2 linked regions of the Prochlorococcus marinus XMU1406 genome follow. Each later gene encodes a partner of the first gene's protein in a complex. Links are inferred from orthologs where the notes say so. Each region holds a gene or a part of one and is shown on either strand. Other genes may lie near its edges.

Region 1 (7,233 bases):
TTAAAACAAGATTCTTTGATAAGATTATTTAGTTTTGTAGAAGATGGTGATTGGTCTGCAGTTCAATTAAGAAAATCAGTAACAAATGTAAGTAAGAATTTTTTAACTTCATGTCAGTCAATGGAGATGGCTATGGACGCAATCTTTCAATATGGAAGATTATCAGTTGCTGGAGTTTCTGAATTAAGGGGAAATGGTCAATTAATTAAGAAAGATACATTATTGGCATGTGGTTCTTTTAATGAAGACACAGTTACAGATGATCTCGACTTAAGTTTAAGGCTATTATTATCAAAATCTAGAATTGGAATCTTATGGGATCCTCCAGTCATGGAGGAAGCAGTTGAGAATTTAAATGCTTTATTAGCGCAAAGACAAAGATGGGCAGAGGGGGGGTTGCAAAGATTCTTTGATTATGGGGATCAATTACTTACAAATAAAATTGATTATTTGCAAAAATTTGATTTAACTTACTTCTTCATCTTGCAATATGCACTGCCAATCATTACTATTTTTGATTTAGTTCTCAGTATTGCTTTATTAGATTCACCAATTTACTGGCCTATTTCATTCACAGCTTTTATGTTATCTGGAATTGCTTTTTGGTACGGTTCTTCTTGTAAAAGCGAGGTACCCGTATTGCAAACAAGCAACTTTTGGATGGTATTTATATCGGTTTTTTATTTATCACATTGGTTTATAGTAATCCCCTGGGTAACAATAAAGATGTCTATTTTTCCCAAAAAGATACTTTGGCGAAAAACTCTTCATACTGGAGTGTAATTTATTCATCAAGCTCTATAATTTCTCCATTAAAGAAATTTGCTAAGTTTTTCGAACTATCATAATTTTCCTCGTTAGATATTGTTATTGACGAATTAGTTGTTGGTTCTATTTTTTTTATTGGTTTCAAATTCTTTACTTCATTTTGGTTTATTTCTAAAGTGTTTTTTGGGTTACTTTTAGTTAATTTTTTGGTTGAAAAATTAAGTACTATTTCTTCTCCAAATATCTTTTTTACTGTATTTTCAATTATAACTTTTCTGCTTTTTATCATATTTTCCCAGTTTGGAGATAATGCAATTGTTATTTTCTCCGAATCAAAACTTTCAAGTTCGGCTTGTTGTGAAAGTAACATTCTTGTAGATGGTAACTCTAATTTAGAAAGAATCACTTCCCATTTATCTTTTAAATTATTTGGTCCAGGATCATTTTGGGTATTGTCAGAAATATGTTCCATACTTTCTTTTTCAAGAACGTCAAATTCTTCTAATTTTTTGTCTTTTTTTTCAATCAATTTCTCGTGATTTTTCTCCTTTTTAATGCTTGGTTTTTGAATTTCATTAGAAATATTTTCTTTATTAGTCATTGCAATGTTTTCTATGCTTTCACGCTTCTCATCATTAACATTCTTTTTAATTTCTAGCTTGTTTTCAAAATTATTTATCTCTTGATTATCTAGAAGACTAGTTAGATGTATTTCAAACCAAAGCCTTGGATTATCGCTTGTTTTGATTTGATATTCAATATTTCTTAAATTATTATGCCAATTAATTATTGTTGATTTATTTATTATTTTTGAAATTTTATCCAATTCCTCTTGAAATTCATTAGAGGTATAGTAAAGATCTGAATATTTATTGTTTGTAGTGTGCAGTAGTAGATCTCTTGTCATATTTAATAATCCGATAATTATTTGATGGGGTTCATTTCCAGCATCATATAATTTGTTGCAGGTGATAATTAATGACTCTGGATTATTTTCAATCAAGGATTTAATCAGATTTGTTAATTCAATTTCTGATACTTCTCCTAGCAGGTTTTGGATATTATTAATTGTTATACCTTCTGGTAAAAGATTTAGTTGTTCAAGGAGGCTTTGTGCATCTCTCATACCTCCATTAGATCTTTTTGCAATCATTTTTAACGCTTGAACTTCATATTCAATGGATTCTTTTTTGGCTATTTCTGCTAAATGTTGAAAAATGTCACTGGGGCTTATTCTTCTAAAATCAAATTTTTGGCATCTACTTTGTATTGTATTTAATACTCTCTCAGGATTTGTAGTCGCAAGGATAAATACAACTCTTGAGGGCGGTTCTTCAATAGTTTTTAGTAAAGCATTTGAAGCTGCCGTTGAAAGCATATGACATTCATCAATAACGTATACTTTCCATCTTGCTTGAGTTGGTGCAAATCTCGCTCTTTCTATAATTTCTCTTATATTTTCAACTCCTGTATTTGAAGCTGCATCAATCTCTATAATATCTAGAGCGTTCCCATCTGTAATTTGTCTACATAAGTCACATTTACCACAAGGATTTATCGTAGGTTGATCGAACGTCTGACAATTTAATGATTTTGCCAATATTCTTGCACTTGATGTTTTTCCAGTGCCTCTTGGACCATTAAAAAGATATGCAGGAGCAATTTTTTTTGTTAATAGTGCTTGTTTGAGTGTAATGGATATAAATTTTTGCCCAACCAGTTCGTCTAAGTTGTTTGGTCTATATTTTTGATGAAAAGGCTTATGTATATTTGGCATTTATTTTACATTAATTATAAAAATTCGGGATTAAATTTAAAAAATTAAACTCTAATTTTATGCAGACTCTTTAATGATTCTTTTTGATCCTGAAGGTAGTTTAACAATTTTAGATGAGAACAAATTTTCTACCATTTTTTTCGTTACTGTGAATTCTTTTATATTTTCTTCAGAAGGCAAAGTGTACATTATGTCTAGCATTAGTTCCTCAATTATTGATCTTAATGCTCTTGCACCTGTTTTTCTTTTATATGCTTCATTTGCTATCGCTTCAACAGAATCAGGCTCAAAAGATAATTCAACATTATCCATACTGAGCAAAGTTTTGAATTGCTTTACTAATGCATCTCTTGGTTGAGTCAAAATAGATTCTAAAGTTTCTTTAGTAAGACGATCTAATACAGCACAAACTGGAATTCTTCCAATAAATTCTGGAATTAGGCCATATTTCACTAAGTCATCTAATTCTAAATTTTTCAAGGAATCTCTTGGGTCTACGATTTTTTTTGCATCAACTTTGTCATGATCTGAATTGGTCGTAAATCCTATGGAGTGTTTACCCATACGCTTTTGAACGATATCCTCTAAACCTATAAAAGCCCCCCCGCAAATAAATAATATTTGGCTTGTATCGATTTGGATGCAGTCATGATAAGGATGTTTTCTTCCGCCTTGCGGTGGCACATTAGCAATTGTTCCTTCAAGCATTTTTAATAATGCTTGCTGTACACCTTCACCAGAGACATCTCTAGTAATTGAAGGATTTTCGCTTTTTCTTGCAATTTTATCTATTTCATCAATGTAAATTATTCCTTTTTGAGCTAGTTCTACATTCATTTCTGATTTCTGCAGAAGTCTTAAAAGTATATTTTCAACATCCTCCCCAACATATCCAGCTTCTGTCAAAGTCGTTGCATCAGCTACTGCAAAAGGAACATCTAGAAACTCTGCTAAAGTTTGAGCCAATAATGTTTTTCCACTTCCAGTCGGGCCGATGAGTAAAATATTTGATTTTTGTAATTTAGTTGCTTGTGAATCTGTTGAATTGCTATTTTTACTTTCTTCTTTAACTTTCCAAGCTAATCGCTTGTAGTGATTGTATACGGCTACTGATAATATTTTTTTTGCAGATTCTTGTCCAACAACTTGATTATCTAAAAAATTTTTAATTTCTAATGGCTTAGGAATTGAGGTTAATTCTAAAGGAACAGATTTTTTTGGATTATCATTTGGTAATTTCTTTTTAACTTGCGGAGCGTTGTTTGCGTACGCTTGATTATCAAGTAGTTCTTCATCGAGAATTTCATTACAAAGGTCTATGCACTCATCACAGATATAAACCCCAGGGCCAGCTATAAGCTTTCTTACTTGGTCTTGTGATTTCCCGCAAAATGAACATTTAAGATGGGCGTCGAATTTAGCCATCGATTATAAGTTTTAATGTGAAAGGTGTTAAATATTCCCTATTCACTAGGATTGCTTATAAATATCGATTCGTCATCATATTCTTAAAAAATCAGTATTCCTTGTCACTTTTTGATAACTTTATCAATTAATCCATATTCAACTGCTTCTATTGGAGATAAAAAGTAATCTCTTTCTGTATCTTCATTAATTTTATCTAAAGGTTGACCGGTATGTTCTGCTAGAAGCGAATTTAATGTTTTCTTGAGAAAAAGTATTTCTTTAGCTTGTATTTCGATTTCTACTGCTTGACCTTGTGCACCTCCAAGAGGCTGATGAATCATAATCCTAGAATTAGGTAAAGCCAATCTTTTCCCCTTTGCTCCTCCAGAAAGTAGAAATGCCCCCATACTTGCAGCTACTCCAAAGCATATTGTCACTACATCAGGGGATATTTGTTGCATGGTATCGTAGATGGCCATTCCTGCAGTTACTGAGCCTCCAGGGGAATTGATATATATTTGGATGTCTTTTTCGGGATCTTCAGCTTCAAGAAATAATAATTGTGCAACAAGTGAGTCAGATACTTGATCATTAATTCCAGTACCTAAAAAAATTATTCTCTCCCTCAATAGTCTTGAATAAATATCAAAAGCTCTTTCTCCTCTACCTGATTGTTCTATAACGGTAGGAACAGCGGCAATAGTTTTATTATTACTTTCGTAAGAACTTATTGAGCTTTGGATTAAATGTTTTTTTTCTGAGTTCACAAATTAGTTTTAGTCTTATAAGTAATTTAAGGGGTTTTTGTTTAATTAGTAGGAAATTTCATAAATTATTTTTTTTCTTTTTTATTTTGAGTTTTTGTGGCTTTTGTTGTTTTTGTTGAAGTTTTTTTTGTTTTTGTTGTTATGGAGGTTTTGGTTGCTTTAGAAGTTTTTGTAGTTTTTTCTTTTATTTCAGAATTTTCTTCAAGCCAAATTATTAATTTTTCTTTGAGTAAATCGTCACTTATTACTTCTGTTAATTTTTTAATATCTATTTGTTTTGAAGATTGAGAAATAGCATCTTCATAATCTTTCATTTTTAAATCAATTTCATCTTTTTCAACTGTTATTTTTTCTTTTTCAGCTAATGCTTTTAGAGCTAAATTTCTTTGAACATTTTTTTCAGCTTGAGGCCTTGTGGACTCTGCTAATGACTTTACTAATTCCGGAGTGAAAGTAGATTTAACATCAAGACCTTGTTGAGCAAATCTTTGAGCGGTTTGTTCAATATTATTCCTCACTTCTATATCAATCATAGATTTTGGAATTTCAGCAACCAATTCGTTTGTTAAGGCATTTAATAAAGCTTCAATTTTGATATCTTTTTGAGTTTTTTCAAAATTGTCTTTAAGTTGCTTCTCAATATCTTTCTTGAGCTCTTGTAATGATTCTTTGTTGCCAGACTGTTTTGCAAAATCATCATTAAGTTCAGGTAGTTCTTTTTCCTTAAGATCCTCAAGATTTACTTCAAAGATTGCCTCTTGGCCTCTTGAAGCCTCATGAGAATAATCTTCAGGAAATTTAAGGTTAAGTGTTTTAGTATCTCCAATTTTCATCTTTACGATTCCCTCAACGAAACCGGGAATCATTTTGTTCTTTTCTAACTCAAGATCCATTGATTCACTTGTCCCACCATCAATCTCTTTACCAGAATTTTTATATTTTCCTTTGAAACTAACTACAGCAATATCTCCCAATTTTGCTGCTCTATTGGATACTGGAATAATGTTTGCAAACTGACTTCTCGATTTTTCTAGCGCTTCATCTACTGACTTAGGATCAAACTTTGTCTTTGAGATTTCAATACTAAGTCCTTTGGATTTTTTTAGTTTTAATTCGGGGGCAACATCAGTTTGAAGAGTAACCTTAAGTGATTTTTCAGGACTAAACTTTGCGAGTAAAGATTCAAATCCATCTACCAATTCTGGTTCACTTAGTGGCTCTATAGATTTTATTTTTAATGCTTCTTGCCATGATTTATCAATAATTTTTTCTAGAGCAGAAGCATGTAATTGTGTGATGCCAATTCTTTGGATTAAGACTTGTTTAGGAATTTTACCAAGTCTAAATCCCGGAATTTTAGCCGAACGACTGATAGTACTGATTGTCTCATTCACACAAGTTTTGCATGTCTCAGATGGTATTTCTAATTCAAATGCAATTCTACTTTGAGGCAGAGGGGTTGTTTTGACTATTAATGCTTCTTTAGCCATTTTTTTGTAATTATTACTAAAAGCCGAAACTTAATTATTTCACATTATGTGATTTCCTTGAAAGTTATTTTTTTGATAAAGTAAAAAAAATAGTCAATCTATTTATAAAAATCATTTTAAAGTGTGAGACAATCTCCGTTTTTGCCTAATAGGCCATTAAAAGTTGCTGTTTTAGGATCTTCAGGTGCTGTGGGATCTGAATTACTCAAAATTCTTGAACAACGTGATTTCCCAATATCAGAATTGGTCTTGCTTTCATCAGAGCGTTCAGAAGGAAAAAAAATTATTTGGAAAGGTGAAGAATTAGTTACAAAAAAAACAACTAAGGAAGAATTTCTGAATCTTGATTTAGTTTTAGCTTCAGCTGGCGGAAGTATTTCAAAAAAATGGTTGTCTACCATTATGGAACAAAATGCTTTATTGATAGATAATTCCAGTGCTTTCAGATTAGATAAGAATGTACCTCTTGTAGTTCCTGAAGTTAATGCTAGTGACGCACTCAATCATGATGGTGTAATAGCAAATCCAAACTGCACTACGATTTTGTTGACATTAGTTTTAGCTCCGTTAAATAAACTTTCGACTATTCAAAGAGTTGTTGTCTCAACATATCAATCTGTAAGTGGTGCAGGCCAATTGGCTATGGAGGAACTAAAACTTTTAACTGAACAATATCTTCAGGGTAATCCTCAAAAAAGTGAAGTTTTGCCATACTCACTGGCTTTCAATTTGTTTTTACATAATTCACCCATGCTTGCAAATAATTACTGCGAAGAAGAGATGAAAATGGTTAATGAGACCAGGAAAATATTAAATATTACTGATTTAAAGCTTTCTGCTACATGCGTTCGAGTCCCAGTACTTAGAGCACATTCTGAATCGATTAATATTGAATTTGCCGGTCTAGTTGAGCCTAAAAATGCTCTTGAAGAATTAAAAAAATCTCCTGGAATTGAAATTATTGAGGATTACAAAAATAATAGATTTCCTATGCCAAATGACGTTATGGGAAGGGATAATGTTG
Region 2 (5,635 bases), 140 kb from region 1 along the record:
ATAAAATCCACTGACAGATGAATGGAGCATTTGCTTTGGCTAAAGGACCTAAGATTTCATTATTAACAGGTACTGTTCTCCAAGATGTTTTGTTGATTCTTAATTTTTCTGCTTCCTCCTCGCATATTGATTTACATTCTTCAATTTTCTCTTTTTTATTAGGCATAAAAATCATACCTAAACCTTTATCAAAGTCTTTTTTATTTTCAAAATTAACTTCTTTTTCTAAGTAATTCCATGGGATTGAACACAAAATGCCCGCCCCATCTCCTGAGTCACTATCCCCTCCACAACCTCCTCTATGCTCCATGCAATTAAGGCCTTTGAGGGATTGTTTTAAGATCCAGTTGCTTTCTATCCCATTAATATTTGCTATGAAACCAACTCCACACGCATCTTTTTCACCAATTATTCCATTTGGGGAATAACTATCTTGATATGGCCCAACGATTCTTTTGATACTCTCTCCCATGGATTATTTAATTCTATATAAGTTATTTATGTATTCCTATTATAAAAATAAATACGAAAATAAATCTAAAGATAATGAATATTTACCAAAGAATTTTAATTTCACAAATTTTTAGAAAAATATCTTTAAAAACTTTTAGTTGGTGCTCGTAAAAGGTTATGATATTTAAATGTTTATTTTTTCAAAATATAATAGATGCCAACCATCTCACAATTAATAGGTTCAGAAAGAAAACGTCTGACAAGAAAAACAAAATCCCCAGCTTTAAAGGCTTGCCCTGAAAGAAGAGGGGTATGTACTAGAGTTTATACATCAACACCTAAAAAACCTAATTCAGCTCTTAGAAAAGTTGCAAGGGTTAGATTAACTTCTGGTTTTGAAGTAACGGCTTATATTCCTGGAATTGGACATAATTTACAAGAACACTCTGTAGTACTTCTTAGGGGTGGAAGAGTTAAGGACTTACCTGGGGTTAGATATCATATAATAAGAGGAACTTTAGATACGGCTGGAGTCAAAGATAGACGTCAATCCAGATCTAAGTATGGAGCAAAAGCTCCAAAAGATTAATTTGTAAACAGTACTCTTTAAAAACATGTCACGTCGTAATGCAGCAGTAAAAAGACCAGTTCTCCCAGATCCTCAATTTAATAGCCGTTTAGCTTCTATGATGATTTCTCGATTGATGAAACATGGAAAAAAATCTACAGCTCAAAAAATATTGTCTGATGCTTTCTCTTTAATAAGTGAGAGAACTGGCGGGAATGCAGTTGAATTATTTGAAACAGCAGTTAAAAATGCTACGCCTCTTGTTGAGGTAAGAGCTAGAAGGGTTGGTGGTGCCACATATCAAGTGCCTATGGAAGTACGCCAAGAGAGGGGTACAGCTATGGCATTAAGATGGCTTGTCACATTCTCACGGGCGAGAAATGGCAAAAGTATGTCTCAAAAACTTGCTGGTGAGTTAATGGACGCTGCAAATGAAACCGGTAGTTCTGTTAAAAAAAGAGAAGATACCCACAAAATGGCTGAAGCTAATAAAGCTTTTGCACATTACAGATATTAATTTCGTCAAAAAGGTACTCAAGTAGTTTATTATTATTAAGAGTTTGCTTTTGGTGAACTAAAATTATCAAAATTTATTTTATTTGGAGCTTTAAAATTGGCACGCGACTTTCCCCTAGAACGAGTAAGGAACATAGGTATAGCCGCTCATATTGATGCAGGGAAGACAACAACAACTGAAAGAATCTTGTTTTATTCAGGTGTGGTCCACAAAATAGGAGAGGTTCATGATGGCGCTGCAGTAACTGATTGGATGGCTCAAGAAAGAGAAAGAGGAATAACAATTACAGCTGCTGCAATATCTACTAGTTGGCAAGATCATAGAATCAATATTATCGATACTCCAGGACACGTTGACTTCACTATTGAAGTTGAAAGATCGATGAGAGTTTTGGACGGAGTTATTGCTGTATTTTGCGCTGTTGGAGGAGTTCAGCCTCAATCTGAAACAGTTTGGCGTCAAGCTGATAGATACTCTGTTCCAAGAATGGTTTTTGTAAATAAAATGGACAGAACTGGAGCAGATTTCTTAAAAGTTAATGAGCAGATAAAAGATCGACTTAAGGCAAATGCATTTCCTATACAATTACCAATTGGAGCTGAAGGAGATCTCACTGGCATTATTGATTTAGTTGCTAATAAAGCTTATCTCTACAAAAATGATCTTGGTACTGATATTGAAGAAGCTCCTATCCCAACTGAGATGCAGGAAGAGGCTGCTGAGTGGAGATTTAAGTTGATGGAGAGCGTAGCAGAAAATGATGAAGAGTTAATTGAAATATTCCTCGATACAGGAGAATTATCTGAAGAACAACTTAAAAAAGGTATAAGGGAAGGTGTTTTAAAACATGGATTAGTCCCTGTACTGTGTGGTTCAGCTTTTAAGAATAAAGGTGTCCAACTTGTACTAGATGCTGTCGTTGATTACTTGCCAGCTCCAGTTGATGTGAAACCAATACAAGGTGTTCTACCCAGTGGTAAAGAAGACGTCAGGCCTTCAGATGATAATGCTCCTTTCAGTGCATTAGCTTTCAAAGTGATGTCAGATCCTTATGGGAAATTAACCTTTGTAAGGATGTATTCAGGTGTTCTTTCGAAGGGAAGCTATGTCATGAATTCTACAAAAGACGCTAAAGAGAGAATTTCTAGATTAGTAATTCTGAAGGCTGATGAAAGAGAGGAGGTAGATGAATTGAGGGCAGGAGATTTAGGAGCTGTATTAGGTCTTAAGAACACAACAACAGGTGACACTCTTTGTAACACAGAAGATCCCATAGTTTTGGAGACATTGTTTATCCCTGAACCAGTTATCTCAGTGGCTGTAGAGCCAAAAACCAAAGGGGATATGGAAAAATTATCAAAAGCTTTAGTTGCTTTGTCTGAAGAAGATCCAACCTTTAGAGTAAGTACAGATCCTGAGACAAATCAAACTGTTATTGCAGGTATGGGTGAACTGCACCTGGAAATCCTCGTTGATAGAATGTTAAGGGAATTTAAAGTTGAAGCTAATATTGGAGCCCCTCAGGTTTCATACAGAGAAACTATTAGGTCAAGTTCTAAAGGTGAGGGTAAATATGCAAGACAGACTGGAGGTAAAGGTCAATATGGTCATGTAATAATTGAAATGGAGCCTGCTGAGGTTGGTAAAGGTTTCGAATTTGTCAACAAAATTGTTGGCGGAGCTGTACCAAAAGAGTACATAGGTCCTGCATCTAATGGGATGAAAGAAACTTGTGAATCCGGTGTTCTTGCCGGTTATCCACTTATTGATGTAAAAGTAACACTAGTCGATGGTTCATTCCACGATGTAGACTCATCTGAAATGGCCTTCAAAATTGCAGGTTCCATGGCTTTTAAAGATGGGGTTAAAAAATGCAATCCTGTCCTCCTAGAGCCTATGATGAAAGTTGAGGTCGAAAGTCCTGACGACTTTCTTGGATCTGTAATTGGTGATCTCTCTTCTAGAAGAGGTCAAGTAGAAGGACAGTCTGTTGATGACGGATTGTCTAAGGTACAGGCCAAAGTGCCCTTAGCCGAAATGTTCGGTTATGCCACTCAACTCCGATCAATGACTCAAGGTCGGGGTATATTTTCAATGGAGTTCGCAAATTATGAGGAAGTTCCTCGTAATGTTGCTGAAGCTATCATTTCCAAGAATCAGGGCAACTCCTGATCTCTAAACCAAAACACTCTTAAACCCTCGATTCTTTAATTCAAAATGGCTCGCGAGAAGTTCGAAAGGAACAAACCACATGTCAACATAGGTACTATTGGCCATGTTGATCATGGAAAAACAACACTAACTGCTGCTATTACAAATGTATTAGCCAAAAAAGGTCAAGCTCAAGCTCAAGACTATGGAGACATTGATGGTGCTCCCGAAGAAAGAGAGCGTGGTATTACAATTAATACAGCTCACGTCGAGTATGAAACTGAAGGCAGACATTATGCTCATGTCGATTGCCCAGGCCATGCTGATTATGTAAAAAACATGATTACAGGGGCCGCCCAGATGGACGGAGCTATTCTAGTTTGTGCAGCTACAGATGGCCCAATGGCACAAACTAAAGAGCATATTCTTCTAGCTAAACAGGTTGGAGTTCCAGCTCTTGTAGTTGCTCTTAATAAGTGCGATATGGTCGATGATGAAGAAATTATTGAACTTGTTGAAATGGAAATTAGGGAACTATTAGATAGTTATGACTTCCCTGGAGATGATATTCCCATAGTTCAAGTTTCTGGTTTAAAAGCTCTTGAAGGAGATTCAACTTGGGAATCAAAGATTGAAGAATTAATGAAAGCAGTTGATGCTAGCATTCCAGAGCCTGAAAGAGAAGTTGACAAACCATTCTTGATGGCAGTTGAAGACGTTTTCTCGATTACTGGTAGAGGAACTGTTGCTACTGGAAGAATTGAGAGAGGTAAAGTTAAGGTTGGAGAAGAAGTAGAAATAGTTGGAATAAGAGACACAAGAATAACAACTGTTACTGGAGTTGAAATGTTCCGTAAACTTCTTGATGAAGGTATGGCTGGCGATAATGTAGGTTTACTTTTACGTGGTGTCCAAAAAGAAGATATTGAGAGAGGAATGGTACTTGTTAAGAAAGGATCTATTACCCCTCATACCCAGTTCGAAGGAGAAGTTTATGTTCTTAAAAAAGAAGAGGGCGGAAGACATACTCCTTTCTTCGCAGGATATAGACCTCAGTTTTATATCAGAACAACTGATGTTACAGGTCAAATAACCGCGTTTACTTCTGATGATGGTTCTAATGTTGAAATGGTTATGCCAGGAGACAGAATCAAGATGACTGGAGAATTAATCTGTCCAGTAGCGATTGAACAAGGTATGCGATTTGCAATCCGTGAAGGTGGACGTACTATCGGTGCTGGAGTTGTTTCTAAAATACTCAAATAATATATTTGAATTTTAAAAATTTAACCTCAATCATCTAATATAGGTATATGGATAAGGGTCATTTAATTAATGACCCTTTACTAGAAGTTATTTGAAACTATGACCGCATCAATTGCACAACAAAAAATAAGAATAAGATTGAAAGCATTTGATAGAAGAATGCTGGATTTATCTTGCGATAAAATAATCCAAACTGCTGATACTACTTCTGCCTCAGCAATAGGACCAATCCCTTTACCTACAAAAAGGAAGATTTATTGTGTCCTAAGATCACCACATGTAGATAAAGATTCTAGAGAGCATTTTGAAACAAGAACGCATCGAAGAATAATAGATATCTACAGCCCTTCCGCAAAAACTATTGATGCTTTAATGAAACTAGATCTTCCAAGTGGTGTAGATATAGAAGTTAAACTTTAATTAAACCCGAAATAGCCCTAAATTGATTAATATAAAAGCAATGATATGACGATTAAATGGGCGAACTCTCAGTAAGGGAATTACCTTTATTTCCTTTGTCAGAAGTAGTTCTTTTTCCTCAAGAAGTATTGCCTTTGCATATTTTTGAATCGAGATATAGGATTATGCTCCAATCTGTTCTTGAGAGTGATTCTATGTTTGGAGTTATCAAATGGGATCCAGCAACTAAAAGTATGGCTAACGTGGGATGTTGCGCACAA

What was found. Proteins that work in one complex are often made in the same cells at the same time.
Region 2: the proteins of tig (region 1) and rpsG are in contact, whole or in part, in a crystal structure (PDB 3GTY), measured with the Thermotoga maritima proteins. The link is inferred for Prochlorococcus marinus XMU1406 from one-to-one orthologs. Residues at the interface, in WP_004081061.1 of Thermotoga maritima: Glu122, Val124, Val129, Leu130, Tyr133, Glu188, Gly259, Ile262, Tyr263, Glu266, Ser270, Glu273, Gln274, Glu277, Arg308, Gln311, Ile312, Ser315, Tyr316, Glu325, Arg329, Arg336, Leu363, Phe366, Trp367, Arg373, Leu377, Arg381, Leu384, Glu387; in WP_004081843.1 of Thermotoga maritima: Lys34, Lys52, Lys55, Glu59, Arg62, Gln63, Glu66, Asn67, Lys69, Val71, Arg95, Ala109, Lys110, Lys111, Gly112, Arg113, Pro114, Glu117, Glu121, Ile124, Ala125, Tyr127, Asn128, Asn129, Thr130, Gly131, Lys135, Asp139, Arg142, Met143.

The regions. Positions count from the first base shown.
Region 1 is NZ_JAAORG010000003.1:508,063-515,295, reverse strand. The notes cover bases 3,998-6,854. They hold tig (trigger factor), read right to left. Parts: upstream 6,210-6,854; coding sequence 4,785-6,209; downstream 3,998-4,784. Other genes in these bases: HA149_RS09190 (aspartate-semialdehyde dehydrogenase), read left to right, coding at 6,333-6,854; clpP (ATP-dependent Clp endopeptidase proteolytic subunit ClpP), read right to left, coding at 4,075-4,719. Outside these bases: HA149_RS09215 (glycosyltransferase family 2 protein), read left to right, coding at 1-783; HA149_RS09210 (DNA polymerase III subunit gamma/tau), read right to left, coding at 785-2,545; ATP-dependent protease ATP-binding subunit ClpX, read right to left, coding at 2,603-3,970; more of HA149_RS09190, read left to right, coding at 6,855-7,233. UniProt on the Bacillus subtilis protein: Involved in protein export. Acts as a chaperone by maintaining the newly synthesized protein in an open conformation. Functions as a peptidyl-prolyl cis-trans isomerase.
Region 2 is NZ_JAAORG010000003.1:362,508-368,142, reverse strand. Bases 1-2,802 are described here. They hold rpsG (30S ribosomal protein S7), read left to right. Parts: upstream 1-1,067; coding sequence 1,068-1,538; downstream 1,539-2,802. Other genes in these bases: fusA (elongation factor G), read left to right, coding at 1,635-2,802; rpsL (30S ribosomal protein S12), read left to right, coding at 668-1,042; gltB (glutamate synthase large subunit), read right to left, coding at 1-472. Outside these bases: more of fusA, read left to right, coding at 2,803-3,710; tuf (elongation factor Tu), read left to right, coding at 3,756-4,955; rpsJ (30S ribosomal protein S10), read left to right, coding at 5,055-5,375; HA149_RS08385 (LON peptidase substrate-binding domain-containing protein), read left to right, coding at 5,432-5,635.